Regions from separate parts of the Arthrobacter sp. HLT1-20 genome, predicted to be linked through region 2. Evidence: riboswitches for the same ligand, from Rfam matches in the RefSeq annotation. Region 2 holds a riboswitch; each other region holds the start of a gene.
The links. Region 2 has a riboswitch for cyclic di-AMP ahead of ACX80Q_RS10285 (M23 family metallopeptidase). Riboswitches for the same ligand answer to the same signal wherever they lie in the genome.
Positions count from the first base shown of each region.

Region 1: linked by a shared signal. The riboswitch ahead of ACX80Q_RS07390 (M23 family metallopeptidase) and the one ahead of ACX80Q_RS10285 (M23 family metallopeptidase) in region 2 are both predicted to bind cyclic di-AMP.
Region 3: linked by a shared signal. The riboswitch ahead of ACX80Q_RS17750 (aggregation-promoting factor C-terminal-like domain-containing protein) and the one ahead of ACX80Q_RS10285 (M23 family metallopeptidase) in region 2 are both predicted to bind cyclic di-AMP.

Region 1 is NZ_JBTNDR010000009.1:111,834-121,910, forward strand. It holds gene ACX80Q_RS07370 (cold-shock protein) at 1-28, shown strand, start outside; gene ACX80Q_RS07375 (DUF3027 domain-containing protein) at 40-591, shown strand; gene serC (phosphoserine transaminase) at 751-1,878, opposite strand; gene ACX80Q_RS07385 (metal-dependent transcriptional regulator) at 2,130-2,825, shown strand; cyclic di-AMP (ydaO/yuaA leader) riboswitch at 2,944-3,174, shown strand; gene ACX80Q_RS07390 (M23 family metallopeptidase) at 3,302-3,988, shown strand; cyclic di-AMP (ydaO/yuaA leader) riboswitch at 4,123-4,341, shown strand; gene ACX80Q_RS07395 (NlpC/P60 family protein) at 4,346-5,128, shown strand; gene mobA (molybdenum cofactor guanylyltransferase) at 5,255-5,974, shown strand; gene ACX80Q_RS07405 (DUF6457 domain-containing protein) at 5,983-6,282, shown strand; gene ACX80Q_RS07410 (molybdopterin molybdotransferase MoeA) at 6,287-7,495, shown strand; gene ACX80Q_RS07415 (alpha/beta hydrolase family protein) at 7,501-8,367, shown strand; gene ACX80Q_RS07420 (Lrp/AsnC family transcriptional regulator) at 8,492-8,923, opposite strand; gene ACX80Q_RS07425 (ornithine cyclodeaminase) at 9,047-10,077, shown strand, end outside.
Region 2 is NZ_JBTNDR010000015.1:88,247-98,323, reverse strand. It holds cyclic di-AMP (ydaO/yuaA leader) riboswitch at 708-881, shown strand; gene ACX80Q_RS10285 (M23 family metallopeptidase) at 1,025-1,717, shown strand; gene ACX80Q_RS10280 (hypothetical protein) at 2,049-2,294, shown strand; gene ACX80Q_RS10275 (DUF3105 domain-containing protein) at 2,428-3,063, opposite strand; gene lgt (prolipoprotein diacylglyceryl transferase) at 3,060-3,974, opposite strand; gene ACX80Q_RS10265 (multicopper oxidase family protein) at 3,985-5,511, opposite strand; gene ACX80Q_RS10260 (cytochrome c biogenesis CcdA family protein) at 5,538-6,287, opposite strand; gene ACX80Q_RS10255 (F510_1955 family glycosylhydrolase) at 6,292-7,050, opposite strand; gene ACX80Q_RS10250 (DUF305 domain-containing protein) at 7,260-7,856, opposite strand; gene ACX80Q_RS10245 (DUF6153 family protein) at 7,962-8,441, opposite strand; gene ACX80Q_RS10240 (copper-translocating P-type ATPase) at 8,529-10,077, opposite strand, start outside.
Region 3 is NZ_JBTNDR010000052.1:6,979-17,055, reverse strand. It holds gene ACX80Q_RS17780 (ABC transporter ATP-binding protein) at 1-381, shown strand, start outside; gene ACX80Q_RS17775 (YhgE/Pip family protein) at 378-2,414, shown strand; gene ACX80Q_RS17770 (SixA phosphatase family protein) at 2,426-2,947, opposite strand; gene ACX80Q_RS17765 (winged helix-turn-helix domain-containing protein) at 3,052-3,894, opposite strand; gene ACX80Q_RS17760 (MFS transporter) at 4,516-5,781, opposite strand; gene ACX80Q_RS17755 (MarR family winged helix-turn-helix transcriptional regulator) at 5,782-6,258, opposite strand; cyclic di-AMP (ydaO/yuaA leader) riboswitch at 6,474-6,670, shown strand; gene ACX80Q_RS17750 (aggregation-promoting factor C-terminal-like domain-containing protein) at 6,673-7,398, shown strand; gene upp (uracil phosphoribosyltransferase) at 7,545-8,183, opposite strand; gene tadA (tRNA adenosine(34) deaminase TadA) at 8,206-8,703, shown strand; gene ACX80Q_RS17735 (hypothetical protein) at 8,715-8,960, opposite strand; gene ACX80Q_RS17730 (hypothetical protein) at 8,953-9,180, shown strand; gene ACX80Q_RS17725 (DNA glycosylase AlkZ-like family protein) at 9,189-10,077, opposite strand, start outside.

The sequences.
Region 1 (10,077 bases), on a different contig from region 2:
CAAGGTTGCCGACAACTTCGACGCATAACGGTGCCCACCATGACCGAATTTTCTGGCGAATCAGACGCCTCAGCAGTTCCGGAAGCAACGCCGCGCCCGGGTGTTCCCACCTGGCGCGTGGGTAAGCCCGACGCGTTCCTGGCCGCGGACGTGGCAACGGCGCGGGCTGCCGTGCGGAGCATTGCCAACGACGGCGACATTGGCCGGCACCTCGGTGCCCGCAGTGAAGGTGTCCGCTGCGTGACGCATCTGTTTGAATCTCAGCTGCCCGGATACGGCGGCTGGGTGTGGTTTGCCACCCTGGCGAGGGTCTCCCGAGGCAAAGCCGCCACGGTCAATGAGGTGGGGATGCTGCCCACCAACGATTCGGTCCTGGCACCGCCGTGGGTGCCCTGGTCCGAGCGGGTCCGCCCCGAGGACCAGCCGGCGCCCGACGAGGAGCATACCCCGGTTGACGACCAGCCGGAAGCGGCGGATCATACCGACGACGGCGACGCCCACTCCGACGCGGACGACAGTCACGCTGACGACGAGTCCCACGACGGGCACGACGACGACGGCGATCTCGTTATGGACGACGCGTCCAGCTAAAGGCGCAGCGCAACTAAAGGCGCAGCTGACCTGGCCAGCACGGGCACCAACGGCACCCGACAGCCAACCACTAAGGCGCGCCGATGCCCTGGGGCGGGCACAAAGAAGGCGGCTTCCACAGTGGAAGCCGCCTTCTTAGTGCCCTGGTCAGGGGTGGAGTTAGATGTTCTCGATGACGTAGTCGATGCACTTGGTCAGTGCCGTGATGTCCTCGGGATCGATGGCCACGAAGGTGGCAATGCGCAGCTGGTTGCGGCCCAGCTTGCGGTAGGGCTCGGTGTCCACAATGCCGTTGGCGCGCAGCACCTTGGCCACCGCCGCCGCGTCCACCGACTCGTCGAAGTCGATCGTGACAATGACGTTGGAGCGGTCTTCCGGGTTGACCACGTACGGGGAGGCAACGGGGGAGGACTCGGCCCAGGAGTACAAGCGGCCTGCGGAATCGGCTGTGCGTGCCGAGGCGAAGTCGATGCCGCCGTTGGCGTTGAGCCACTGGACCTGGTTGTTCAGTGTCACCAGTGTGGACAGCGCCGGGGTGTTGTACGTCTGGTTCAACAAGGAGTTGTCAATGGCCGTGGTCAGGTTCAGGAAGTCAGGAACCCAGCGGTTGGAGGCACCGATGCGGGCCGCACGCTCCAGGGCAGCCGGGGAGAACAGCGCAAGCCAGATGCCGCCGTCGGAGGCAAAGTTCTTCTGCGGGGCAAAGTAGTAAACATCGCTCTGGCGGACATCCACGGCCAAGCCACCGGCGGCGGAGGTGGCATCCACCAGCACCAGGGCGCCGTCGTCCGCGCCGGCAACGCGCTGCACGGGAGCGGCCACGCCCGTGGAGGTTTCATTCTGCGGCCACGCGTACGTGTCCACGCCGGCCTCGGCAACAGCCACGGGTCGGGTGCCGGGGGCCGAGGTGATGATGGAGGATGCGGCAAGGAACGGCGCATTGTTGGTGGCGGAAGCAAACTTGGAGCCGAACTCGCCGAAGGAAAGGTGCTGGGCCTTGTTCTCCACCAGGCCAAAGGCTGCAACGTCCCAGAACGCCGTGGAGCCGCCAACACCCAGAATGACCTCATAGTCGTCAGGGGCACCAAAGAAGTCCTTCAGGCCGCTGCGCACATCGCCTACAAGGTTCTTGACGGGCGCCTGACGGTGGGAGGTGCCCAGGAGCGTTCCGCCAGCCTCGGAGAGTGCCGCAATCTGCTCGGGGCGAACCTTGGAGGGGCCGGCGCCAAAACGGCCGTCGGCCGGGCGCAGATTGGCGGGAATGGTGAGGGGCGTGGATTCGCTCACAAGTTGCTCCAAAAAGTAAAAGATGGAAGTTGGTTTAAGCCCCAAGGGCTGCTGCCAATTCTGCCGTAGAAGTTCGCTCAGCGGAAAAATGTTGACATGTATGGAATAAAGCGTCCGCCAGTGGGGGTTCCCCGTACGTCCGGCGCGTGGCGCGCTCCCGCCCCAGGTTTCCTTCGGTAGCGCCACTCAGGCTAACGTAGAGATGAAAAGGCTTTGCCCAAAATCTCACTCAACAACAGGAGGATACTGCCGTGGCCGATCTGATTGACACGACCGAAATGTATTTGCGGACCATCCTGGAGTTGGAAGAAGAGAACATTGTGGCCCTGCGGGCGCGCATTGCCGAACGCCTGCACCACTCCGGTCCCACCGTTTCACAAACCATTGGCCGCATGGAACGTGACGGCCTGGTCATCGTGTCCGGTGACAGGCACCTGGAACTGACACCCGCCGGCCGCGACAAAGCCACCCGCGTGATGCGCAAGCACCGGCTTGCCGAAAGGCTGCTCTCCGATGTGATCGGACTGGATTGGGCGTACGTCCACGAGGAGGCCTGCCGCTGGGAACATGTGATGAGTGAGCGCGTGGAACAGCGCCTATTTGACCTCTTGGGCCGGCCCGAAGAGTCCCCCTACGGCAATCCTATTCCGGGACTTGAAGAACTTGGCGGGGAGATCTCGCCCCTGTTTGCCGCCGGACTCGTCACACTCGTGGACGCCATGACCAGCTACTCGCCGGAGCAGCAGGTAATCATTCACAGGCTGTCCGAGCGCATCCAGGTGGATCCGGAATTGCTGGTTCAGCTTGACGAAGGCGGACTGCGCCCCGGAGCGCAAATCTCCTTGGCCCAGGTGGGGGAGTACATTTCGGTCCGCGTTCCCGGGATCGAAGGCGCCTTGGAACTGCCGCCCGAGGTGGCCTCACACATCTTTGTCTCTATGAGCTGACTCACAGTTATTGATAACGAAGGTAACGGAATTATTACGTTTACCGCTCGTACCGTATAGTAATAAACAGGCGCTGTAATCAAAGCGTTACCGTTGTGCGACACCGAACCTTGCCTTCACACAACGGACAGCAAACATTCAGGCAAGGGCGGGGGAACCACTTTTGGCAGGCTTGCAGCCTGCCTTGGGGTGAAGCCCGTAATCGAAACACAGCAAACTATTTCGCTGACGTTGTCCTTTTGGACGGCGCCATGGATAGACGCGTGTCTCGAGGCTGGGCCGGATCAAAAGTTTCACTCTCTGATCCGAATCCGACAGCTAACTTCGCAGGTGCACCCATAGAGAGGTTTTTAGTGTCAGAGTTTAAGCAGCGGGGACGCCGTCGCGCGTCGTCGCCGGCAACTCATGAGCTTGTAGCTACCACCGGCAGTCGCCGCGAAGCACTTGCCGCAGAGCGTGCCAATTCATCATCGAGCGTGTCCGTAGCCGCTTTGATGCGTGCCGGCGCCGCCAGCGGCGCAGGCCAAAAAATGGGTGTCGCCATGGCCGCCACGGGTCTAGTACTGGCCGTCACCCTGCCCTCTGCCCAGGGCATTGACCAGCAGCAGCTGGAACCGGAATTTGCAGCGTCGACGCAGACTTTAGTCACTGCATCCGCGGATATTCCCATTACTTTTGCGGCCCCGGAAATTGGCAGCAAGTTGAACGCCGATGGCCAGTTGAAGGAAACGTTGAAGGTCAAAGCCTCCAACGTCACCCCTGCCGCCTCCAAGGGAACGCTGTCAGCGCCCCTGAAGGCCTTGGCACCAAGCTCCCCGTTCGGTGACCGCATCAGCCCCATTACGGGCCAGATTGACGAACACCACACCGGCCAGGACTTCGCCGTTGCGAGCGGCACCGACGTACTTGCAGCCGCCGGCGGAACCGTCACCTTCTCGGGGTGGCACACCTACGGCGGTGGCAACCGCGTAGTGGTGGACCACGGCAACGGGCTCTCAACGTCCTACAACCACATGAGCAGCAACTCGGTCAAGGTTGGCCAAAAGGTTGAGCGTGGCGACGTGGTAGGCCTCAGCGGTTCCACCGGCGCATCGACCGGCCCCCACCTGCATTTTGAAGTAATCGTCAACGACGAAACCGTCGATCCCATGGGCTGGCTTTAATCCATCCACAGGCTACGTTTGATTACGACTTAGTCACCTGACCGTGACCTGAACGTGACATTGGCAAAAATCTGTTGTAACGTCGTAATCGCGCCAACTTCGAATCAAGCTGGCGCCCATGAGTGGATTGCCTAGCTCTGCCACTGCTCATGGTCCGTTCGTATCAATCGTCTGGCAGGGGCGGGGGAACCAATAATCGGGCTTCGCATTTAGTGCAGAAGTCCTTGGGGTGAAGCCGCGAAGCGTTAAACCACGTAGAAGAAGTGATTCTAAACGTGCGCCATAACGTGGAGCGGCCGGGTGACTCCCATCCGAATCCGACAGCTTACCTCGCAGGCATTGGGAGAGGAATCCTTCTTGGCTTCAAACACTGCCCTCGGGCGCCACCGCGCCGAGGTTGTTAAGACCAGCCCGATCTCCACCCTCACGAAAGCCGTCAGCTCCAACGTCGGCGGGGTTGGTCGTCAGGCAGCTGTTATTGCAGCTGCTTCAGGACTGGTACTCACATCCGGTATCGCAGCAAACGCGGCTACTCCCACTGTGGAGCGCGCTTCTGACGGTGCAACCACGCTGAACATGAAGACGGAACTCGCGTCCGCCATCACGGCAGCTTCCACGGTGAAGATCTCCTTCGCCACCCCCGCAATCACCTCCACCCCGGCCCCTGTTGTTGAGGCGCCGGTAGTTGTAGAGGCACAGAGCAGCGACGTTGTTGCAGCACCTGTTGCAGAAGAGGCCGTGGCACCCGCCGCAGCACCGGTTGCCACGGTCACCACAACAGCACCTGCCGCAAAGCCTGTTACCAAGAGTGGAATTGGCGCAACCATCGCCAGCGCCGCCTTGGCTCAGATTGGTGTTGGCCAGGACTGCACCGCACTTGCCAGCAACTCCTTGGCTGCCGCTGGAATTAACTTCCACGACTGGCCCGCTGGCTACTTGAGCTTGGGACGTACGGTTTCCGCAGCCGAAGCTCAGCCCGGTGACTTGATTTACTATGCAGATGGCGGCATGGGCATGGCCCACATCGCTGTTTACATTGGCAACGGCCAGGCCGTACACGGTGGATGGGGCGGCGGCACAACCGCTATCTTCTCCGCCAACGTCGGTTCAGGCCCCGTATTCATCGCCATGGGTCACTAAGAACTTTTTACACCCAATAAACCCCGTCCTTGGACGGGGTTTATTGCTTTAATCGCACGCCAGCAGTCCCTTGGGCTCCTCTTACGCGCGGTAACATGGCCACATGCTGACTTTGACACCGCATCCATGCAGGCAGTGATTCTGGCCGGTGGACTCTCCCGGCGCCTCGGTGGCGTGCCCAAGGCGGGTCTCCTGGTGGAGGGCACCACCCTGCTGGCACGTACAGTGCAGGCCGCGGCACAGGCCATCGACGCCCACGAGGCTGCGCAACAATGGGCCCAGCCAGCCGCAGCGCACGGGGACGCTGGCGCCCGGGCCCGGATCGCCGTCGTGGGTCCCGTGGAAAGCATCGCCGGATGGCTCGGAACCACGGAATCGGGTGGGCGCGTGGTGGCCGTGCAGGAAGATCCGCCCCATGCCGGCCCCGCCGCGGGAATTGCCGCCGGATTGGCAGCACTGCCCCTGGGCGATGACCCTGGGGAAAGGGTGTTGGTCCTTGCGTGTGACATGCCCGCCGCCGCTGCGCTTGCCCGGCTTCTGGTTGAAGCAGACAATCTTGAGGCAGCCAGCCTGGAATCTGGCCCAAGCGCGCCGCCGCGTGCCGTGGTGGCCGTGGACAACGGCAGGCTTCAGCCGTTGGCCGGAATCTATCCCTCGCGGGCGCTGCGGGCTGCCGTTGACGCGGCACGGGCGTCACAGCGGCTGGCGAACGCGTCTGTGCGTTCACTCATTGCTAGTGTGACTATCAAGGAATGTGCTGTCCCGGCGGGAATCACCGCGGACATCGACACGTGGGATGACGCCCGCAGCCACGGCATTGCGGTGCCGTGCGGCGGGCAGGAATGAGGAAGCAGTTGGAAAATCAGGACGAGATTTTGCAGGCGTGGATGGCAAAGCTGCAGGCGGCGTTTGAGATTGCCGACATTGAGGTGGACATTCAGGGCGTGCTGAACGTTGCAGGCGTGGCAGCGCACTCGATCGTTCGCCCTGCGGCACCCCTGACAACCTTTGTGGCGGGCCTCGCGGCAGGCTTGGCAGCAGGGTCCGGCCAGACGGATGAGGCAACCGCCATGAAGGCGGCCCTGGGACTGGCCACGTCCATGGCAGCGGCAGAGCGGGCCGAGCCTGTGCCCGGCACAGCAGCCGAACAATAGCCCCATGGCATCCACGCCGGCTGACCGGCCGCGCATGCTGGCGCACACCTGGGACGAGGCCAGGGCGCTTGCCTACGAGCTCCCCGACGCGCTGCCTGCCCACCCCGTGCCGCTGGCCGACGCGCTGGGCAGGACCGTGGCGGGCGACCTTCTGGCGCTGCACCCCATGCCCCACTACGCCTCCTCCGCCATGGACGGCTGGGCCGTGGCGGGGAGCCCACCCTGGATCTTCGCCGAACCCGGCAGCCGGCTTGCCGCGGGGCAGGCGGTGCCGATTGTCACGGGAGGGCTGATCCCCGCCGGTGCCAAGGCTGTTTTGCGCAGTGAGTCGGGCCAGATCAGGAACGACGACGACGGCCTGCCGGTTTTGGTTCTTGGGCCCGAATCCCGGCCCGGGGAGCCGAAGAACGGCCAGCACATCCGCCCCGTGGCGCAAGAGGCCGCCCTGGCCGAGGTCTTGATCACCTCTGGCACCAGGCTGAACCCTGCCCACCTTTCCCTGGCCGCACTGGGCGGGGCCGACGAGCTCCACGTTTTAGGCAAGCCGCTGGTCAAGCTGGTGCTGACGGGCGATGAGGTGGTGGCGTCCGGGATCCCGGCAGCCGGCACGGTGCGCGACGCATTCTCGCCGCAGCTGCCCGCCGTCGTAAGCCTCCTTGGCGGCACGGTGGTGGGGCTGGAACGGGCCAACGACACCCTCGAGTCTATCCTGGCGGCCCTGGAAGACTCACCGGAACTGCCTGCGGACGTCCTGATCACTACAGGAGGCACCGGAAATTCATCGGCGGACTTCCTGCGCCAGGCCATTGCAGCCATGGGCGGAACCATTCACCTCAACAGCATCGCCATGCGGCCCGGCCATCCCACGCTGCTGGCCGAGCTGCCCGACGGCCGTTTCCTGGTGGGACTGCCGGGCAACCCCCTGGCAGCCATGGTGGCCCTGCTAAGTGTTGCGGCGCCGCTGCTGGCCAAACTGGGCAGCGCAGCCATGCCGGGCACCTTTGAAGTCCCTTGCGGAACGCCCATCAAGGAATTTCAGGGTCCCACCAGGCTCATGCCGTACCGGCTGGTATACGGCCTAGCGTCGCCATGCGCTTACACAGACTCCGCCATGATGCGTGGCCTGGCGGCTGCTGACGGCATCATGGTGGTTCCACCTCATGGGGTCAAAATGGGGGAGACCCTCACGGCTTTCGCGCTGCCGTGGACGTAGGAGACGTGAGTGGGCATCCGGTTTCCTTCAACTGCGCCGACGGTCGGGTGCTGCGAGGGCATCTTTTTGACGTCCCCAACGGCGTTGAACAGCGCGGCACGGTGGTCATCGGCAGTGCCACCGGAGTGTTGGCCGGCTACTATCACCGGTACGCGGCCTTCCTTGCGTTGCACGGATTCGCTGCCGTCACTTTTGACTACAGGGGGATTGGCCAGTCCCACGGCGGATCGTTGCGCGGCCAAACCCAGCGTTGGTTTGAGTGGGGATCGCTGGACATCGACGCCGTGCTGGCTTGGGCGCTGGCCCGCTCGCTTGGCCTGCCCGTGCACTTTGTGGGGCACAGCTTTGGTGGCTTTGGCGTGGGGATGGCGGCACATGCCAGCCAGCTTTCCCGCATCCTGACGGTGGGAGGGCAGCACGCGCACTGGCGCGACTTCACCTTCCGCTACAAAGTGGACCACGCCGTCCGGTGTCTAGTGACTGTGCCGCTGGTGGCGATGTTCGGCTATTTTCCGGCCAAGCGGCTGGGCGTCATGGAGGACCTCCCGCGCGCAGTGGCACTGGACTGGGCCCGGTCCCGCAAAGATTTCACAGCTGCTGCTGGCTCCGATCGTGCGGCCCTGCGCACCAACCAGTTGGCCGTTACCGCGCCCATCCTGGCCGTGGCACCCAACGACGATTCCTACGCCACCCTGGCCGCCATGGAACGGGCGGTCGCCTACACACCCAACAGCGAGGCCCGCATCATCCACCTGCGCCCGGAACACTACGGGGAGGCCGCCATGGGCCATTTCGCCTTGTTCCACAGCAGATACAGGCACACATTTTGGGCACAATCTCTGGCATGGCTCCGAGACGGCACCTGGACGTAGACGCCCTGCCGGAACCTTTCTTCACACCCTCTCGCAGCAATGGTGTGTTTTTCCCCGACCCTCTCGCAGCAATGGCTGGATTTTGGGCGACGCTATCGCAACACGGGCTGGATTTTGGGCGACGCTATCGCAACACGGAACTGAGCAACAAGCTGGTCTCACTGTTGACAACGCCCGGGATGGAACGGATTTTTCCCAAAACCTTGTCGAAATCGGCGAGGTTTTCCGCACCCAACTCGGCCACCAGGTCCCAGGCGCCGTTGGTGGTGTGCAACGCCCGGATCTCGGCCAGCCCCTTCAACTGGCTGATGACCTGGTCTGTGGCCCTGCCTTCCACTTCTATGAGGGAGATGGCGCGAATGGAGAGAGGATCCAGCTCATCACGCACACGCACGGAGAAGCCAACCACAGTGCCGGAGGCCAGCAGCTTTTCCATCCTGCTGTTGACGGTTGCCCGAGATACGTCAAGCAGCCTTGCCAGGCTGGCCACGGGTTCCCGGCCGTTCTCGCGGAGTGCTGACAGCAGTGCCCGGTCAAGGTCATCAAGGGTGGTCATGCGCAAAGTGTATAGCGGGGCGCCACGTTTTGTGCACAAACCATGCGGAATGTGAGTGATCTGCCCATTGAACATACAAATCGCTGCACCGTACAGTGAAGGAAACTATGTGAAGGAAGCCCAATGACGCGCTTTGTAGATGTTCAAAATATGATCCGCTGGGTTGCCGCACGCGGCCCGGAAGCCATCATGGCAGAGATGGTTGAATACCTTGGCGATGATTTTCGGCGGTGGGAAGAGTTTGACAAGTCCCCGCGCGTGGCCAGCCACACGGCGTTTGGCGTGATTGAGCTGATGCCCACCGCCGACCAGGACAGTTATGCGTTTAAATACGTGAACGGCCACCCCTCAAACCCGATCCGTGGGTTTCAAACTGTCACGGCGTTTGGGGTGCTGGCCGATGTGCACAACGGCTACCCAACGTTCATGTCGGAAATGACGGTTCTGACGGCGCTGCGCACTGCCGCAACCTCGGCCATGGTGGCCAAGAAGCTGGCCCGGGCCGATTCTCGTCACCTGGCCCTGATCGGCACCGGGAGCCAGTCCGAATTCCAGGCACTGGCGTTTCGCGGTGTACTGGGGATTGAAAAGCTTACGGTGTGGGATACCGACCCTGCCGCCATGGAGAAATTTGTGCGCAACATGCGCCCGCTTGGTTTTGACATCACGCTGGCCGAGTCAGCCAAGGCAGCCGTCCGGGGAGCGGACATCATCACCACCTGCACTGCAGACAAGACCAAGGCCACCATTCTCACCGCTGACATGGTGGAACCCGGCGTCCATATCAATGCCATCGGTGGGGACTGCCCCGGCAAGACGGAACTCGAGGCCGCCATCTTGCACAGGGGCAGCGTCTTTGTTGAGTTTGAGCCCCAGACCCGCATTGAGGGCGAAATTCAGCAGCTGCCAGCGGACTTTCCGGTCACGGAGTTCTGGCGGGTACTTTCGGGCCAGGCCGCTGGCCGCATTGCTACTGACCAGGTAACCATCTTTGACTCGGTGGGATTCGCCGTTGAGGATTTCTCGGCCCTGCGCTTTGTCCGCGATTCAGTGGCCGGTACCGAGTTCTTCGCAGAGATTGACCTGGTGGCGAATCCCGCGAACCCCAAGGACCTGTTCGGCCTCATGGGCGTTCTGGCTCCCGCCGGGTCCTG
Region 2 (10,077 bases):
GATCACTGTTGGCATGAGACTCCTGAGTTTCTCTTGGCCGCCGGTTCGAGTCCGGCCCGGGGCACCAAATGTGGCTCTGACCTGCGGTTTTACTTTTTTGGCCGGGTGCGTCGGGGGGCCGAATCACGTTTTACTCACGTTTTTGAACGAAAAGTTGGTCACGAAATTGGCTCCAACTCGGCCGATTCAGGTTCAATTTGCTCTCATATTTCCCGACCAGTGGACAGAAAATCCCCTAGATTCCGCGATTGTTCCTGGCTTGGACGATCGTGGAATGTGACTACCAAGAATTGGCCCTCCGTTCGCCGTAATCTCGGCATTGAGGACCGTCGCTTAGCCAAGAACTTCCCTTGAGACTGCAGCCAGCACGGCGCGGGAGATTCGATCTTCCGGCCCACGTAGTCGGGCAATTTTGCCGTGAACTACCAGCCCAACGGTGGGCTGCAGCAGGTCCATTCCATGACGATTGACTTCCAGCCAGCCGGACCCCCCAAATCGTCCCGAAAGGGGTTGCCGGGACGATTTGGAGGAGTGGCGTCTTGTGATCCGGATTGTCTGCAAATTGCGAAAGGTACTGACCTGAGGAGAGAAGGGCATCGGCATCCGAATGTAACGGAATTATAACTTTTGAAGCTTTTTGGTTAGGCTTGAATAAATACATGCCCCTTAAGGGTATGTTCGTGGCCGCTTCGCCAAACCCCGTCGGCGGATCACGACCGTTCATTTTCTAGACGGGGACGGAGGAACCACCGCCGGCGCCTTAGTGCGCCTTGGGGTGAAGCGCGCTCAACAATCCAAGCCTGTACGGCTATGCGTTGAGCGGGCCGGGCAGACCCCTCGCCCGAATCCGACAGCTAACTTCGTCGGCGTCGAGAGGACCTTATCTATGCCTGCCCGCCGCCAACACGGCCGCCGCCGTGCCACCGTCTCCAAGACTTCCCCGACCTTGCCTGGACGCCACTGGACGTCTCCAGTTGAAATCAAATCCAAACACGTCACGGGCCGAAAGCCACTGGCACTAGCTGTGGCAGCGGCAGGATTCATTGCCCTAACGGCACTTCCCGCCGCACATGCCGAAACCAACCACCTTTCCTCTGCGGTGACCGCCAGCGCCGCCACCTCGACAGCGCAACCGACAGTGACAGCGGACAAGGACGTCGTGCTGTCTTTCGCTCAGCCGTCTCTTGTCAGCAAACCGGCACCAACGACAGCCCCCGCAGGCGGACTGCAGCCAGCGGCTGCAGAAAAGACCCCTGTGCCGGTACAGGCCCCAACAGTACCCACACCACCCGCACCGGCACCAGAAGCTCCTACTGCTAACCCGTCCTCGGGACTGGTGCCTCCGTTGGCCTCACTGACGGTCACCTCACCCTTCGGGTATCGGACCAATCCGTTGAGCGGCGCTGGTGGAGAACTGCACAACGGGATCGATTTCGGGGCGGCTTGCGGCACTGCCGTCTTCGCTTCGGGGAGCGGGACCGTGACAGAGGCTGGCTGGAGCCAGTACGGAGGCGGAAACCGGATTGTGGTTGACCATGGTGGCGGGATCAAAACCACGTATAACCACCTAGACAGCATTGGCGTCAGCGTCGGCCAGCAAGTCAGTGCAGGCGCGCAGATTGCTGGGGTTGGGTCAACGGGTAATTCCACCGGATGCCACCTTCATTTCGAGGTCGTCGTCAATGGTCAAACGGTCGATCCGGCACCGTTCATCTGATCGAATCCCCTCCTTCTTGGAAGGCACCGGTGTAAAAAGTGACATGTGGGGGTCCTGGTGGCCTTCGGGCCACCGTGACCCCTCCCATTGGCCAGGCACGCAAGGGCGAATTCACTGATAAATCATTATTGAGCTCATCCAAGTAGCGTGCTGCATGCTAACGCCGGGTGGATAACGGGCTGCTCCGAGAGAACCTATGATCTCCTGTCCAAGACGATCGTGGTACCCAGAACCTGTAACAACAGAACAAACAATGGGTAGCCGGAGATCGGTGGAGCAACGCCCCAAGCAGACTATGACTGAAGGCTGAGGCGACTCTAGGATCAGGACCGTGAAACGTCGCGGTCCTCAATCGTTGAGCGCACTGGCGGGACCCATCAGGGGCAGTGTGGTTGCCTTCATGGGCCAGGTTCTCGCCTGCATGCCCAAGGGTGGCAAGTCAGCGCTTCTTGGGCGTGGCACGTCCAGCCACGATGGCACCTGCAAACAAGAGGGCGGTAGCTGTGGGGTATCCGATGAGGAGATCCTGCATGCCGGGCGGACCCCCGGTCACGGCGACGTGTGCGATCCAGTGTGAGAGTCCGACCAGAACACCCACGGCCATGATCACCTGGCCGCTCCTGACTAAAGGCGGTGACGACGGTAGCCCCTGTGGGCGTCATGACCGGGGAGACCATTATTCCTGTTCTGTCCTTTCTAGGGCGGGTTGCTTAGCCGTTAGTGCCACCAGAGCATGCAGCCCCGGGTTCTGGCGTCTGCGGGCCCATGGCGTAGGCCTTGACGAACACGGGAAGTCGGGAATCATCGGCATTCGGTACGGTGAGCTGAGTACCCCACGCGGAGGCAGTGATGGACGCTTGTTGGTCCGGATTGGGGCTGAGGAGGACGTAGGGTTTTCCCTTGACCAGGGCAGTCAAGGCACTGACGTCTTTCTGGGAAAGGTCTGGCTTGTAACTGATCCAGACCGCCCCGTGTTCGAGTGAGTGAACAGCCCGCTCCTCATCGACTGGGTCTGAATAGATACCGCAGTTCGTCCACGTTGCTGAATGGTCACCACCAACACCGGGGACGTGTGGGTAGCTCACGGGGGTTTGGACGTGGTTACGGGTAAGGTTCGGGTACGTCTGGACCCCAGTGATCGGGTTCTTGGCGGCCGCAGCCGTCTCCTCGCGGGCCTGCATAGACCCGGTAATGACGAATGCGACTATGGTGATGACGGCGACGGCCAGCAGGCCAAATCCGCCGTAGACGAAAAGGTTCCGTCGGCGTTGTTTCACTCGGTGCGTGGCGAACACGGCATCGATTTTTGCCTTGCGTTCGACTTGTCGGTCCTTGGCGTTACTCATTGCTGTCTCCTTGGAGTAGACGGGGTCGCGGATATATCGTCTGAGTTGGTGGTGCGTATGGGATCTACGGTTGAACGAGGTTTGCCTCGCCAAAACAGGAATGCGGTGGCACCGGCGAGCAGTAACAGGCCTGAAACCCAGGTATTCACCCGAAGTCCCAAGATGGTGTTGGCATAGTCGGAGCGCAGCAGCTCGAATACGAACCGACCTGAGGTGTACAAGACGACATAGAGGGCAAATACGGATCCGGCCCCGAGCCGGAATTTCTTGTCAAGGTAGAGCAACAATCCTGCGGCGGCTAGGCACCAGAGGGATTCGTAGAGGAACGTTGGTTGAAAATAGCCCAGAATGATAGGGGCTCCGTTGCTGTCCAGGTAGGCGCGGCCGGTGCTGAAGTCCATTTGGTGGATCTGTAGTTTCCAGGGCACTGTGGTCGTGTCGCCGTAGAGTTCGTTGTTGAACCAGTTCCCCCAACGTCCGAGGCCTTGGGCGATCAGTAGCCCGGGGGCTGCGGCGTCGATGAGGGCGGTGAAGGAGACTTGGTTGCGTCGGCACCCAATGTAGGCGCCGAGAAGTCCCAGTGTGACGGCACCCCAGATGCCCATTCCGCCATCCCATATCTTCAGGGCGTTCCAGGGATTCATCCCTGGCGCGAAGTACAGTTCTGGGCTGGTGATGACGTGGTAGATCCGTCCGCCGGCGATGCCGAAGGGGACGGCCCAGATTGTAATATCCAGGATTGTTCCGGGTTTGCCTCCGCGGGCGATTAATCGTCGTCCGGTAAGCCAGACGGCAATCACAATGCCTGCCAGGATGCACAGGGCGTAGAAACGGATGGCCAGTGGCCCCAGTTGCAGTGCACTGACCGTGGGTGAGGGGATGAGTAGGGGTGTGAGCGCGATTGGATTCATGGGGGCCGTCTTACTTGAGGTAGGAGAAGACGCCCATCATGCCGCGTTCGGCATGATAAGCGTTATGGCAGTGGAAGAGCCACTGCCCCGGATTATCGGCATCGAAATAGACGGTGACGGTCTCTTTGGGACGGACTATGACTGTGTCCTTGCGAGCCCCGGTGGCGCCGATTTGGAAGGTGTGACCGTGAATGTGCATGGGGTGCCACATTTCGGTGTCGTTGATGAACTTCACCTCCACCCGTTCCCCGACCTTGAGGTCAAAAGCCTTTTCGAAGGGTTTGGTCATGTCAAAGCGTTGGCCGTTGATACCCCAGTCGTAGTTCGCCATTCCGCCACTTAGGCGCAGCTCGTGGGTGCGATCCGGTGACTTGGACGGAAGGTTCAAAGCTGGGTCAGCGGTAAGCTGGCCACCGTCAACGACCTTGCCGCTCAGCGTTTTCGGGAGAGCCTCTTTCCCGGGTGCTGTTCCGCTTCCGGTGGTAACTAGGCCGTAAGTCATCTGGGCTTTCCCCTCGGCAAGGGCCAGCACGGGGGTGTAGCCGTCCTGGACGGTCAGGATCGCGTCGATGCGTTCGCCCATCCCCAGGACGACGGCGTCCACGTCGGTGTGCTGGACGGGGAATCCATCGGTGTGAGTCAGAGTCAGTTTCTGGCCCGGGACCCCAACCCGGTAGGCGGTGTCTCCTGCGGCATTGATGATACGTAGGCGTATCCTTTCCCCCGCCGTGGCCGTGAAAGTCTCCGGGTTCTCCGGCTCACGGCCGTTGAACAGGTGGAGTGGGAAGGCGACGTCCCCGGCGTCACCGCCGAGGAAGTCGCTGCTGGCGCCCATGAGCATGTGGCCCATCACCATTCCGCCGTCGCCTTCGCCGTGGTTCATGCCACCCATACCGGCCATACCCTTGGAGAGCTCTTTGATGACGTCCTCTGGGGTGCCGGTGACGCCGTCGAGCCAGTCATCCAGGATGATCACCCAGTCCTTGTCGTACTTCAAACTTTCTTGAGGGTCTTCGATGATCAAGGCACCGTAGAGAGCCCGTTCTCGTTGCATTTCCACGTGTGAGTGGTACCAGTAGGTTCCCGGGTGGGGCAGCTTGAAGCTGTAGGGGTAGTCCTTGCTGGCGCCAATCGCGGCCTGAGTGAGTCCAGGGACACCATCGGCATCATTACGTAGGGCGAGTCCGTGCCAGTGAATGCTGGTGGGCTCGCTGAGCTTATTGGTGACGGTGACCTTGAGTTGGTCACCGGCTGTGCCGCGCAGGGTCGGTGCGATGAGGGCGCCGTCATAACCCCATGTTGTGAGCGTCTTCCCCGCCAGGGTGGTGGAGAACAGGCCGGGGGTGAGGGCTTTGGTGACGGTCTTTTCGGTGGAATCCCGCCGAGTTTCATAGTCGTTGATGAGTGGGTCGGTAGGAAGGATTCGGTTGGTTTGTCCGGTTGCTGGCGGGGTGGGTGTGCAAGCTGCCAAGGCGGCCGCTGCGGTGGCCGCGACGGAGAGCCCCAGGAAGGAGCGTCGGTTTAATGTGTGGCTCATGAGGTGTTCCTTTGAAGAATGTGGGCCTAGACGACGGTGAGGTAGGTACCGGAGAGGTTTTGCAGCTGGTAGATCCACTGCATCCAGACTCCGGTGACCATCAAGACGCCGAGGACAATCAGCATGCTGGCTCCAGCGATGTTGACAATGCGGATGTGGCGACGGATGAAGCCCAGAATTTGGGTAACCCAGCCCAGGCCGAGGGCGACTAGGAGGAAGGGTATGCCCAAGCCGAGGCAGTAGATGAAAGCCAGTATTGCCCCGCGCCAGGCATTGCCGGAGGAGATGCTCAGGGTCAGAACGGCGCTAAGTGTCGGGCCCATGCAGGGTGTCCAGCCCAGGCCAAACACAATGCCCAGTAACGGTGCCCCGCCAAGTCCGGTGCGTCGAGTGAGCGTTAGTTTGCGGCTCTGTTGTAACCAAGAGAACTTCCCCAGCAACACCAGTCCCATGACGATCACGACAACGCCCAGGACGCGCATGAGAGGGTCCTGCCATCGGAAGAGCCAGGAGCCAACCATCCCGAAAGCAGCCCCGTAAAGGGTGAACACGGCACCGAATCCGAGGATAAACAGACCCACCCCTGCCACCACACGCCGGCGATTGCGCGCCTGGTTCGGATCGGTCAAACCAGAGACGTAGCCGAGGTAGCCAGGAACGAGGGGCCGAATGCATGGGGATAGAAACGAGACGATACCGGCAATCAGGGCCAGTCGTATGGCGACGAGGAGGGCGCCGGAGGTTACCGTCGTGGCGAAAAACTCTCCGGTACTCATGTTGCTAGGATGCAGCTGGCTGGAATGTTGCTCCGCCGTCGGTGGAAACTTGGACTCCATTGGTAGTGGCCGCCCAAATCCAGGGTTTGCCTGTGGTGCCGGCTAGGGCAGTGATGGCTTCGACTTGGCCCGTGATTTTTCCTCTCTCGGTCCATGTCAGTCCTGAATCGTTCGAGACGTAGACGCTCCCATCCGGAGCAACACCGACAGCTTCCGTCGGGGCTTTCATCTCTGAGTCAGCAAACGCGGCGAACTGAATGATGGGTCCCTTGGGTACGAGTTCCCAGGTTTGCCCGGCGTCGATTGAGCGTTGAATTCCCGCTTCGGTGGTCGCCAACACGACGGTCGAGGCGGGGTTTCCGGCCAAAACGGCAGGCGAGAACGTTGCGGGCGAGGTAGACCACGCTATTCCATCTGTGCTGGTGCGAAGTTGCCCGTCGAAAGCGACCAAGCTGCCGCCGCTAACGGTCAGGGCGTGGAAGTCTGACTGGCCGCCTCGGGAGACCTGTTGCCAGGTCTTTCCCTCATCAGTGGATTTCACCAGTCCGAGGGGGTTCGGCAATGAGGAATCCGGCCCGGGGTGACCGGACGCGTAGTAGGTTCCCGGCTCGGCAGAGGAGGTGAATCCCATGAGATCGATGGTATTTTCACTGATTTTTTTCCGCGTTGTCCCTGTTGCATCGAACAACCCATCGTGAGTGGCTAGAAGGACCTTGGTCGAGGAGGGGTCCACATAGATCCCGTGGACATGATCGCTGCCCACTGCCGCAACAGCTTGCGGATCCGGTGGTGTCGAACAACCAGCCAGCACGAGAAGCGTGAGCGTTGCCACGATCGCTGTAGTGCGGGCAGGCGAAAGGAAGAAGCGGGGTTTCACAAGAACTCCAAAACATGCTGATCGAAAAGATTGAAGGTGGTGGCGGTTCTAACGTCCACGAACCGCCACCGTTAGTTGTCAGCAGCAGTCAAGGACTACAGCGCCGCCAGTAAGTCCTTCATGTCTTTGATCTCGGATTCCTGTGAGGCGACGATGCTCTTCGCCAAAGTCACCGCGTTGGCGTTCTTGCCGCCGGTAACCTCGGACGTGGCCATTGCCACGGCGCCTTCATGATGGGCGATCATCTGGGTCAGAAACAGCTTGCTCGCCTCCGCCCCCTCGGCGGCCTTGAGCTTGTCCAAGTCGGCCGCCGACATCATGCCGCTCATGGAGTGATCGCCGGCCATGACCGTTGGCTCGGTCCAGCCGGTGAGCCAGGTGGTCATTTTTTTGATTTCCGGGTCCTGGGCGGCCTTGATGTCCGTGGCCAATGCGGTGATCTTCGCATCGAGGCCAGTCTTGGCGAGCATGATGTCGCTCATCTCCACCGCCTGGGTGTGGTGGGGGATCATCATTTGGGCAAACATTGTGTCTGCGGAATTGTGTTCGCCCACCGTAACCGGCGCTTGTGTCGTCGTGGAATCGCCATGGTTCATGCTTGGCATGGATCCGCCGTCGGTTCCGGTGGAGCATCCTGCCAGGGCGATCATGGCGGCAACAATGGTGGCTGAAACGGTCAATGATTTTTTCATAACAAACAGTCCTTCACTTAAACTTCTCGAATATCTAGCAGTTGCCCTAGCTTTAAGGGCACACGAATGAGGACCCGTGAGAGATACACGGGACTATTCATCGGTTTACGTTCTGCTGATCGAGAGTTGATTCAGTGACGGCGGATCGGGAACACGGCCAGAGGACTTGTGTCCAGCAAGCACCAGAAAAGCAGATTCGGTCGAAGGAAGCACAAGCGTTCCGGGCAGAGGCAAATTCACCACAGCTGTGGCGAGGCTTGGAATGCAACTCTGGTGCATGTCCATGGATGATTCACATCCAGTGGAGGAACAGCCGCAGCCCGTCAGCGCAGTCGATGGCGCATGAGCGGCGCTGCCAAGCATTGCGTGTCCTTCGGACACTGGGTGCTCCGACACCGGAGTGCTTTTGACACTGACTGTTTCGGTGGAGGCGTTCATCATACTGGGAGAAGCCATGGATGAAACGGCTGCTCCGCCCATAACATGCATCCCGAAGATCCCGCCGATGACAGCGAACGCAAGAGCGATCATCCCGCCCCAGCGCAGGAAGGATCCCAGCGTGGGCGTGTTACTTGGCAGGCCCATGGTGAAATCCTTTCTGTAGTTCCTCTGGAATCCAGCTAGTCGTTGTGAATTGTACTGACCCAAGCTGGGTGAGAGCTTCGAACAGTCCTATTGGACGTCGGTGGGGTTGAGTTTGAGGCGCCGGAGCAGTTGGGCGTTCAGTGCCACCACGATGGTGGATAGCGACATCAAAACTGCACCCGCGGCCGGTGAGAGGACGATGCCAGCAAAGGCCAACACACCGGCGGCCAAGGGGACCGAGATGACGTTGTAACCGGTGGCCCAGACCAGGTTCTGCCACATCTTGCGGTAGCTGGCATGGGAAAGGTCCACCATGGACAACACCGCCCGTGGGTCATTTCCGGCCAGGACTACTCCGGCGGATTCCATGGCGACGTCGGTGCCAGCGCCAATGGCAATGCCAACCTCGGCCCGGGCCAAGGCAGGGGCGTCGTTGACACCATCGCCGACCATCGCGACCTTCAACCCTCGAACCTGCAATTCGGCGACCTTCTGATCCTTATCCTGAGGCAGAACCTCAGCGAACACCTCATCGATATGCAGCTCAGTAGCCACGACTGTGGCGACTTGTCGGGCGTCTCCGGTGATCATGGCGACCTTGATGCCGCGGTTTTGCAGGGCTTGAATGGCTTGGCGGGACTCTTCGCGGATTTCATCTTCCAAGGCGACGGCACCAATGACGACGCCGTCCCGAATCACGTGCAGGATGGACGCACCACGATCCATCCATGCTGCGGTGGTGTCCGCGATGCCTGCGGGCTCAGATACTCCGAGTTCCGCGATCAGGGCGGGGCCACCCACTGCGGAACGAATCCCGTTGACGGTGGCTTGGACGCCGCGTCCGGTCAGGGACTGAAAATCCGACGCCGTCAAGGCTGGCATGCCGGTTTGTTTGGCGGCAGCGATGATCGCCCTGGCGACCGGGTGCTCGCTGTCCGATTCAACAGCGGCGGCGAGGGCCAGTAACTCTTCTGTTGTGACTCCGTCGGTCGCAACGACGCCCATGACAGAAGGTTCGCCCTTGGTGAGTGTGCCGGTCTTGTCGAAGAGGACGACGTCGATGGTACGCATCCGCTCCAATGCCATCCGGTTCTTAATCAGTACACCTGCCCGCGCGGCCCTTTCGGTGGAGATGGCGATCACCAAGGGGATGGCCAACCCCAAGGCGTGCGGGCAAGCAATAACCAACACTGTCACGGTGCGAGTCACCGCATCTGGAACACTGCCCAGCAGGGTCCAAACAATGAAGGTGATGACACCGGAACCGGCGGCGAAGTAAAACAGGAACGCTGCCGCCCGGTCAGCCAGCGCTTGGGCGCGGGAGGTTGACGCCTGTGCCTCGGCGACAAGCCGCTGAATCCCAGCCAAGGCAGTGTCGTTGCCGACTGCCGTGACTCTCACCCGTAGTGAGTTGTCGGTGGCGACGGTTCCGGCAACCACGGGGTCTCCGACAGTACGGGGGATGGCCTTGGACTCGCCCGTGATCATCGACTCATCGACGTCGGCGGATCCGTCGGTGATCACGCCGTCTGCTGGCATCCGAGCCCCGGAACGGACCAAAACAAGGTCGCCGGCACGTAGCTCGGAGACGCTGATGGTCTCCGATCCGCCCTCGAAGATGCGTTCTGCTTCGTCG
Region 3 (10,077 bases), on a different contig from region 2:
CCCGACCGTCACACGGCTGACGTCGCCGCCTGGCTGCCCCTGCTGGAGCAGACGGCCAGCGGCACCATGGGCCTGGACCCTGACGCGCCCGCCGACGCGCCGCTCAGGCCCCTTATGGTGATTGGCGTGGTGGGGCGGCTGCCCGATGAATGGGGCGGTTCTGCCGCGGTTGCCGGCAATGCCCTGAACCATCCCCTGCTCGACGGCGCGGAGCCCCCTGCCGCCGTGGTGACTGAACCGAACCGGGCAGAGGACACGGCGCCCACAGAGGACGCTGAGCCCGCCGAGGCAGCTGCGGAGGCAGCCGCCGCCTCCCCCGCCGCAAAAACTGAACCGCCCGCACGCGAAACAGCAAAGCACACCACGGAGGAAATCCAGTGACAGTCTTCCGATTGGCTATGTCCGAGCTCAAGCGCATGACCGGCGGGCTGTTGCCCAAGCTCACCATTGTGGCCATGGTGATGGTCCCGCTGCTCTACGGCGCCGTGTACCTGTACGCCAACTGGGATCCGTACGGGAACCTGGACCAGCTCAAGGCTGCCGTGGTGGTCCAGGACGAGGGCGCTGTCACCAAGGACGGCAAGGAACTGCACGTTGGAAAAGACGTGGCGGCAAATCTGGTGGAGGGCCACAAGTTCGACTGGCGGCTCGTGGACACCCCGGCCGAGGCCAACGAGGGCGTGAAGAGCGGCGACTTTGCCTTTGCCCTGGTCATTCCGAAGGATTTCTCGGCCAATCTGGCATCCCCGGAGAACTTTGACTCGGCCACCCAGGCCATGATGAGCGTGACAACCAATGACGCCAACAACTACCTGCTGACGTCCATTGTGGATAAGGTGACCACCCAGGTCCACGCGTCGGTGGCGCAGCAGGTGGGCCTGCAGACGGCCAACTCGCTGCTGAGCGGGTACGGCACCATCCATGCCCAGCTGGTGAAGGCGGCCGACGGCGCCAAACAGCTCGCGGCGGGGGCCACCACCCTAGACACGGGGGTGGGGACGCTGAAAACCGGCACGGGGGAACTGCAGAACGGCACCAATGACCTGGTGGCGGGCCAGTCGAAGCTTGTCACGGGCGCCAAGCAGCTCCAGGCTGGTGCCGCGGCCCTAGACAAGGGCCTGGGCCAGCTGGAGGCCCAAACCGCAACATTGCCAGATGACACCCAAAAGCTCTCCGACGGCGCCGCCGCTGTGGCGGCCGGCAACGCTGCGTTGAATGACAAGGTCCAGGGCGCCATTGGGACCGCCGGGAAACTGGATGCTGCCGCTACCGCAGCCATCAATGACAAGCTGGCGCAATTGGTCAGCGACGGGCTTCTCACTGATGCGCAGGCGGCGGAGATCCGCTCCTCGCTGGCCGGCGCCGCCACGAGTCCCACCGTCACCGATTTGAAGAATACGCTGGCCGCGGACGCTGCCGACATCCAAAAGCTGGCCAGCGGATCCGCAGCCGTGGCGGACGGTGCCGCGAAGCTGGCAGCTGCCACGCCCACACTCACCGCAGCGATCACCCAGGCCCATGCCGGGACCGGGGACCTGTCCACGGGTGCGGCAACCCTAGCCGAAGGCCAGGAAACCGCCCTGGACGGGGCAAACCAGCTGGCGGCCGGCGCCACCAAGCTCAACAACGGTGCCGGCGATTTGAAGGACGGTTCCAGCACGCTTTCCGCCGGTGCCGCCGAACTGTCCAAACAGTTGCTTGGCGGTGCGGGGTCCGTACCGGATCCCACTGACAAGGACAGGCTCAACGCAGCAGGGGTCATTGCCGATCCCATCCGCGTGGATTCCATCTCGCAGGCCAAGGCCGCAAATTACGGGTCCGGCCTGGCACCGTTCTTCCTGGTCCTGGCGCTCTGGATTGGCGCGTTCATGCTGGTCCAGGTCATGCGGCCGCTGACTGTGCGCGCCCTGGCCTCCAACGCCCCGTCCTGGAAAATTGCTGTGGGCGGCTGGCTGCCCTTTGCCACGGTTGCCACAGGGCAGGCCCTGCTGCTGTACGCGGTGGTGAAGTTTGGGCTGGGGCTGGAGCCGAGCCACCCGTGGCTGACCTTGGGCCTGTTGCTGCTGGCCTCGCTGGCGTTCACAGCCCTGATCCAGGGAATTGTTGCGCTTTTGGGCACGCCGGGGAAGTTTGTGGTGCTGATCCTGCTGGTGCTGCAGTTGGTGTCCTCCGGTGGCACCTTCCCCTGGCAAACAACGCCCGAGCCGCTGCACATCATGCACCAGATCCTGCCCATGGGGCATGTGGTTGAGGGCATGCGCCACTTGATTTACGGCGCTGACTTGGCACCATTGATACCCATAGTGCTTGGCTTGCTGGGCTACACGGTGCTCGGCCTGCTGTTTGCCTGGGCAGCCGTCAACAAAAAGAAAACCTGGACGCTCAAGACATTGATGCCGGAGATCGAAGCCTAGGACCCAATAGCCTAGCGCGGCACCACAAAGTTGTTCAGCTGGGCGTCCTGGCCGTCAAGGGTTGCCCAGTCGCCGGTGTAGTCGAAGACGGCGAACGCGCTGGTAGGGAAGCCGGACGCCAGGTCCATGTAGGCGTCCTGGTCCGAATCCCGCGAGGCTAGGCGCAGGGCCAGGGATTGGATGCCGGGCATGTGGCTGATCACCATGAGCGTGTTCACGGTTTCCGGCACATGGTTGATGACCGAGAGCATGGAGGTGGCCCCGGCGGCGTAGAGCGCTGTCTCGAGCTTGGGGGTAGGGGCCTTATCCGCCAATTGCTGGCATACCCAGGTGCAGGTTTGCCGGGTCCGCAGGGCAGAGGAACACAGGATGAAGTCCGGGAGCACGGAGTTCTCCACGAGCCATTTGCCGGCCAGCGGCGCCTCAGTGTGACCCCGCTGGGCCAGCGGCCTGTCATGGTCCTCCACACCCAGCGGAAAAGCCGCCTTGGCATGGCGCATCAAGATCAACTTTTTAATGTGGTGTTCGCTCATGTTCACAGTTTAGTGACACTTAAAGCAGAACGACGGCGGTTGCCGCGCCCGAGGGGCCCCAATTGCAGACGCGCCAGCGGCTGGAATTGGGGAGGGCGCGGGGACTAGATGGAGTATTCGGGGGCGGCCCAAACAACCACTTCGGGGTGCTCGTAGAAGCGGTAGCCTTCGCCGCGCACGGTGCGGACCGTGTTGGCCAGGCGGCCCAGCTTGGAGCGCAGGCGGCGGATGTGAACGTCGATGGTGCGTTCGTTGGGGACCTCGTCGGCGTTGCTCCAGAGGCCCTCAAGGAGTTCGTCGCGGCCCACGGTGCGGGTGCCGTTTTCCACCAGATAGTTCAGCAGCTCGAATTCCTTGAACGTGAGGTTCAGGGTGTCACCGTCGAGGTGCACTTCGCGGCGGGCCAAATCGATCAGGACGCCGGTGGGGCGCTGATCGGCAACCGGGACGCGGACCGCTTCCTGGCGCTGGCGGCTGGACACTGTGGGGTCACCGAAGGTGGAGCGGACCACGTCCAAGGCGGTACCAACGGCGTCCGACGGCGCAATCGCCACGGCTGCATAGCTCTGGGCCTGCGGTACAAGGGTTTGGGCGTAGGCGCGGATGTCCTGGGCCAGCTTGGCCAGAGATGTTCCGGCGGCGGCAGCAGTGTCCTCGTCAACGCCAACGTAGAGCACGAATCCGCGGGCCACATTATCCGGACTGACGCCGCGCAGCTTGTCTCCGCCGGCAATCACCGGGGTGGGCGCCGTCATGGGGAAGCCCTCGGCGGCGGGGACAGCACGCAGCCGGGAGGTGGCAGTGGCCAGGTCGGGGCGGTAGGCGCCTGCATAGCCGGGGTGCTCCGCATGGGCAGAATGGGCCAGCGAACCCTGGCCGGTGTTGCGGGCAACCGCCTTGGCGGCGTTTCGAACAGAGATGTGGACGTATCCGGATGCTACTGACATTGAACTACCTAAGGTCTATGGCCGTACTGGACGGCGCGAATGCTTCCTTCAGCTTTGAGAATCCAAAGCTTTATTGCCCTCTTTACGAGGGCCAGCCCATGGGCCAAGGCCTGAAATTTGCCATGTGTTGCTACATCCCCCAATGGCTTCCAGGTATTGCGATCTAGGCCTGCATTCGACAACTGTGCAAAAGCTGTCCCCTCGCTTCGAGGCGGACATTTGCTGCTGCTGCAGAATTCACTGAGTGGGTGTTCACATACGTCAGTGTCCTACGTAACAAAGCAATCTTGCAAGTAACAAAGGCCCCAAACGTCCAGCATGTGAGATTGTGCTCTATTTTGTGACCAACCTTACATTGTTGCTTTGCTCTCAGTTTGGTGGAAAATGACGATTTGAGACAAACAAAATCATCACATTGACAAAAAACGCGCGCATAAATTCTGCATGAACCCTTGTTTTGATAATTATATTCAAACCGCACTTTTGCACGACTAGGATGCCCTCGACAAGTTCTCGGAGACACCCAGCTTGTTCCCAGTTTTTTACGCTAGGTAAACAAATGTTTACCTAAAGCGCTGGACGTAGGACCTTGGTTGACTGGGAGTACCTCGTGGCTGGCAGCTAGCGGTGGAGTGCCCGCGCCAAGGCGAACGGGCGGATAGCCGCAATCTGCTCCCGCAAGGTGACGTTGTTGCGCTTGTTCAGCATCCAGAGCGCAGCCAGACCGGCAAGAACGGCAACAGCGGCCCCCATGCCCAGCGACCAGCGGGGGCCGAATTCCGTGGCTATCCACCCCACCAGCGGCGCACCTATGGGCGTCCCACCCTGCATCACCACCATGTAGACGGCCAGCACTCGGCCGCGCATGGCGGAGTCGGTGGTCAGCTGCACGGTGGTGTTGCAGGCGTTCATGAACGTCAGCGATGCCAGCCCCACCGGCACCAGGGCAATGGCGTAGAGGGCAAAGCTGGGCATGAAGGCTGCCACGCCCACCGTCATGCCAAAGGCCAACGCACCTCCCACGATGTAGAGCATGCGCATGGTCTTGCGCCTTGCCGCCAGCAACGCGGCAGCAAGGGTGCCAATGGCCATGACGGAGCCCAGCAGCCCATACTCCCCCGGACCCACATGGAATACGGCTGTGGCCATGAGCGCGTTGGTGATTTGAAAGTTCATCCCAAAGGTGGCCACCAGGAACACCAACACCATGATCATCATCAAATCCGGGCGCTGCCGGATGTAGACAAAGCCCTCGCGGATCTGCCCCTTGGCCCGGGGCACCCGCACGGCAGGAATGAGCTCGCTGGTGCGCATGCGGCACAGCGAAACGATCACGGCCGCAAAGCTGGCGGCATTGATCAGGAAGGCCGGGCCGGTTCCCACCAGTGCAATGACCAGGCCGGCGACGCCGGGGCCGGCAAGCCGGGCCAGGTTGAATGATGCGCTGTTAAGCGCCACGGCGTTGGGCACATCCTCCTTGGCAACCACCTGGGACACAAACGCCTGGCGTGACGGGGCATCGAAGGCGCTGGCCACCCCCAGCAGGGTTGCCAATACATAAACGTGCCACAGTTGTACAGTCCCCGTGACAACCAATATTCCCAACAAAAGCGCACAAATTCCCATGGCAGTTTGGGTGAGAAGAAGCAGTTTTCTTTTGTTGACGCGGTCGCCCACCAGCCCGGCGTAGGGCCCCAGGAACACGATGGGCAAAAACTGCAGGCCGGTGGTAATACCGGCAGCAGTGCCTGAATTATTGGTCAGGACTGTCAGGACCAGCCAGTCTTGGGCAACGCGCTGCATCCAGGTACCAATGTTGGACACGAGGGCTCCGGTCACCCAGAGCCGGTAGTTGAAGACTCTCAGGGAACGGAACATGGAACTCATCTAGGCGCTCATCTCCTGCAAAATCAGAGCCGCCTCATGCAGCGTTGCCCGCTGTTCCGGGGATAGATCCGCTACGCGCCGGGCCAGCCACGCGGTTCGTTTAGAGCGTGCCCGCAGCAGCGCGGCGGCTCCCTGCTCGGTGATTTGCACCAGCACCTGGCGCTTGTCCTGCGGGTTCACCTGGCGGCTCACCAGCCCGGCCTCAGCCAAGGCGTTCACTATCCGGGTCATGGAAGGTGCCTGGATCTGCTCCCGAGCAGCCAACCAACCCACTGTCTGCGGCCCCCTGAGTACGGCCGCCAACACCGAATACTGCCCGGGGCTGATCTCCCCCGTGGCGGCCTCGGCCCGCAGCCTTCGGGAGGTACGCATCACCGCCACCCGCAATTCAGCCGCCAAGGGCGCCACGCCGATCGGCTTGCGGGCCACCAATGGTGCCTTGTCCGGCGTCGTAGTGCTAAGGGAAGGTTCGGTCATCACGGGTCAGCTACCTAAAGAAAAAGTTTCGTATCCTCTTGCTTCCCACCCTAGATGCTTAGCATTGCTAAGTAAATGACGACTTGCTCACCTTGCCTTCCGCCTTGCTACAAACGTTGTTACCAAAACGTGACATAGCCCAGAGTTTGAGTTAGGCTCATATTTGTGCCGGCTGAATCATCCACGATTTTTGGCACAAATGGACGGACCGCCGAGCTCTGCCGCCGCCCATTTCCCTCCATTCCCATGGCAGAGACGGGGGACCCAATCTTTGCGGGCCTTCCACCTGGAAGCCCTTGGGGTTAAGCCAACGCAGTCCTTACAAGCAGTGAACTCTGCCTGCCATTACTGCGTGGCCGGATTCTCTAGTCCGTTCCCGACAGCTCACCTCGCAGGCGTAGAGAGGCTACAACTATGTCTGCATCACTGCAGCGCGGCCGTCGTCGCGCCGACTCCACCCGCCGCCCAACCATTTTTGGGCTCGCCGCAGCCAGCAGCGGAACACGCGCAGCCAGCAAGTCCTCCCCCGTCACGGCCACAGCCAAATGCCTGGCTGCCGTGGCAGTGCTGGGCGCCTTGGTAGCCGCCGGATCCGTGGCCCAGTCCGTGGACAACACTGCTGCCACGCAGGGCAACACCAGCCTGGTCGCCGCCGTGGACCGCTCCGTTCCGGCACCTGCCGTGTCAGTTCCCACGGATGCCGCCATCAGCTTCCCCGGACTTGCCGTCAGCTCATCGCCGAAAGCTGCCGCCACCACGCCTCCCGCCGTCAAAGCCGAGGCGGAACAGGTCAAGGCCGTGGCCGCAACGCCCGCGCCTGCCGTTGCTGTGGACGATCCCGCAGCAGCCAAGGCCTACGCCGCAGGCCAGATGGCCGCCCATGGCTGGGGCGCCGACCAGATGAGCTGCCTCACCCTGCTCTGGCAGCGCGAGTCCGAGTGGCTGACGTCCGCAGAGAACGCCTCCAGCGGCGCCTACGGCATTGCCCAGTCCCTGCCCGCTGACAAGATGAACAGCGAAGGCCCCGACTGGAGCACCAACTACCAGACACAGATCCGCTGGGGCCTGGGTTACATCGAGGGCCGCTACGGCTCACCGTGTGGCGCCTGGGGCCACTCCGAATCCGTGGGCTGGTACTAACACACGTGTTTTAGGGGCTGGACGGGCTGCTGCCGGTGACTTTTAAGGGCCTCTTGCGAAAAATGCCGCCGTTCCCGCAAAATGCCACCGGTCTATCGTTGGCATTTTGCGGGAACGGCGGCATTTTTGGTTTCTGGGGTTGAGCGCTACTCCGCTACGCCGTAGAGGCGGTCGCCGGCGTCGCCCAGTCCGGGCACAATGTAGGAATTCTCGTCCAGGCCTTCGTCAATGGAGGCAAGAACCACGCGCACATTGTCGCGGGCGCCGTGGGCGGCCTCGAGCTTGGCGAGGCCTTCCGGTGCGGCCAGCAGGCAGATGCAGGTGATGTCTGCGGCGCCGCGGTCAAACAGGAACTTGAAGGCTTCGATCAGGGTGCCGCCGGTGGCCAGCATGGGGTCCAGCACGTAGACTTGGCGGCCCGTGAGGTCCTCGGGCAGGCGCTCGGCGTAGGTGATGGCCTCGAGGGTTTCCTCGTTGCGGGCCATGCCCAGGAAGCCGACCTCGGCGGTGGGCAGCAGGCGCGTCATGCCCTCCAGCATGCCCAAGCCGGCACGCAGAATCGGCACCACCAGGGGTGTGGGCTTGCTCAGTCCGGTGCCCACAGTGGAGGTCACGGGCGTCTCAATGTTGACCGGTTCAACGCGCACTTCACGCGTCGCCTCATAGGCCAGCAAGGTGACAAGTTCTTCGGTCAACTGACGAAAAATGGGGGACGGAGTGTTCTTGTCCCGCAGAACAGTCAACTTGTGGGCAATCAGCGGATGATCCGCAACCAGTACGCGCATGAATAAAAGCTACCATTGAGCCGTGCCCAACACCGAGAAATCTCACACAATCGAGACCACCGCCACGGCTTTTCACGCCCAGTGGATGGGCATTGCGCTCACGGAGGCCCGCCGAGCCCTGACCACAGGCGACGTCCCCATTGGCGCCGTCGTCCTAGGGCCCGACGGCGGCATCCTGGGTTTGGGGCGCAACGAACGTGAAGCGCACGGGGACCCCACGGCCCATGCAGAGGTGGTGGCGATCCGGGAAGCCGCGGCGAAACTGGGGTCCTGGCGGTTGAATGACTGCACTCTGGTGGTCACGCTGGAGCCGTGCACCATGTGTGCCGGGGCCATTGTGCTGGCGAGGGTGCCGCGCGTTGTTTTTGGGGCGTGGGATGAGAAGGCCGGGGCGGCAGGTTCCGTGTTTGACGTGCTGCGGGAACGCCGGCTCAACCACTGGGTGGAAGTTTTCCCGGGTGTGCGCCAGGACGAGTGCGCGGCGCTGCTGAAGGACTTTTTCAGCGGACACCGCCAGTAGGCGTTCACGGCTCAATCTGGAGCGGCAATTTGGAGCGGCTTTGACGGCATCGCGCAGGAGACCCGAGTGATTTCCTGTGCCCCCACACGATTGTTCCGTCCGGTGTCATCGCACCAGTCCAGGTCGTAAGGGTAGGCGGCCACCATGCCCTCGCCGGGGACGGCATCAACCGGGAGGTTCACGCTCATACTAAACCCGCCGGCGTCGTTCATGGGGGCCAGCAGCTCAACAATTTTTGTTCCGTAGCGGTTGTACACCTCCACTTGGATCTGGGCGCTCTCGCCGTACCGCGGGTTGCAGCCGGCGTCGTCCGCACTGACGGTGACACTACTGCCGGGCTTTGCCGTGGCGGGGCTGAGCGAGAACTCCGGCGGGAAGCACGCAGGCGCCATCCCCGACTTCGAACAAGCCGCCACGGCGGGGCAAGCCAACCCCAGCACCAACAACGCCGCGGTTGCCCGCAACCGTGCCCCCTGAGCCACTTTTCAGCCCGCCGCGTTGAGGGAGTCGATCCGCTTTTGCCTGCTCTGCGGCGAATCCAGGCTGAAGGTGCGGAAGTCGCCCAGGTCGTCGCGGATGAACGCCTCCACCTGCTGGATCTTGTGCTTGACGGCGTTGCTGGGTGCGTTGAAGAGCCAGTGGGCAATGCGTTCCTGGCCGGGATCGTACTGCCACAGTCCAATGATGCGGCCCCGGTCCACGATGGGATGGTCGGGCAAGTCCCCCTGAAGTGAGAGTTTGTCGTCTAGGAACTGCAGATGGGCATCCTCTTCGGCAACGTGCTCAGCGGCATTGCGGCGAAGCAGGAACAGCGAATCGCTGCTGGCCAGGAGCTGGATCTGCTCCTGTTGTTCGGGGACAAAATCTGCAGCCTTTTCGGCGTCCGCGGGCAGCATCCACATCCCATGGGCCTCCACCGCCTGGACGACTGCGAGCGCCGCCTTGCTTTGTGCCACGGTAAACGCTGTGAACCATTGGGTTTGCTTGAGCGTGGCTCCGCCGGTCCAGCCCAGATAGTTTTCCATGAGCTTGGCGCGGGCCTGCTCGGGTGACTCCTTGGCAGGAGGCAGGCCCCATGCGGTGTATGCGTAGCGTTGCTGGTCCAGGCGGCCATTGACGGGGACCCTGCGGATGCGGCCGTCGGCCTGCAACAGGCCCAGAACTGTGGGCAGCGTGGTGGAGGCGCCCTTCTTCTTGCCTTCCTCACCGAGGCTGCGCACGGCGCTTCCCAGCAGGTCCTTGAGTTGCTTGGGATCCAGCACCTGGTTGTTGGCTGCTGCATCTTGCAGGACCTGCAAAGTTTGCGCTTCAAGGGCGTGGACTTCCTCGCGGGCCACATCCAGCCTGTCCAAGACCTTCAGGGTGGACTCCGCA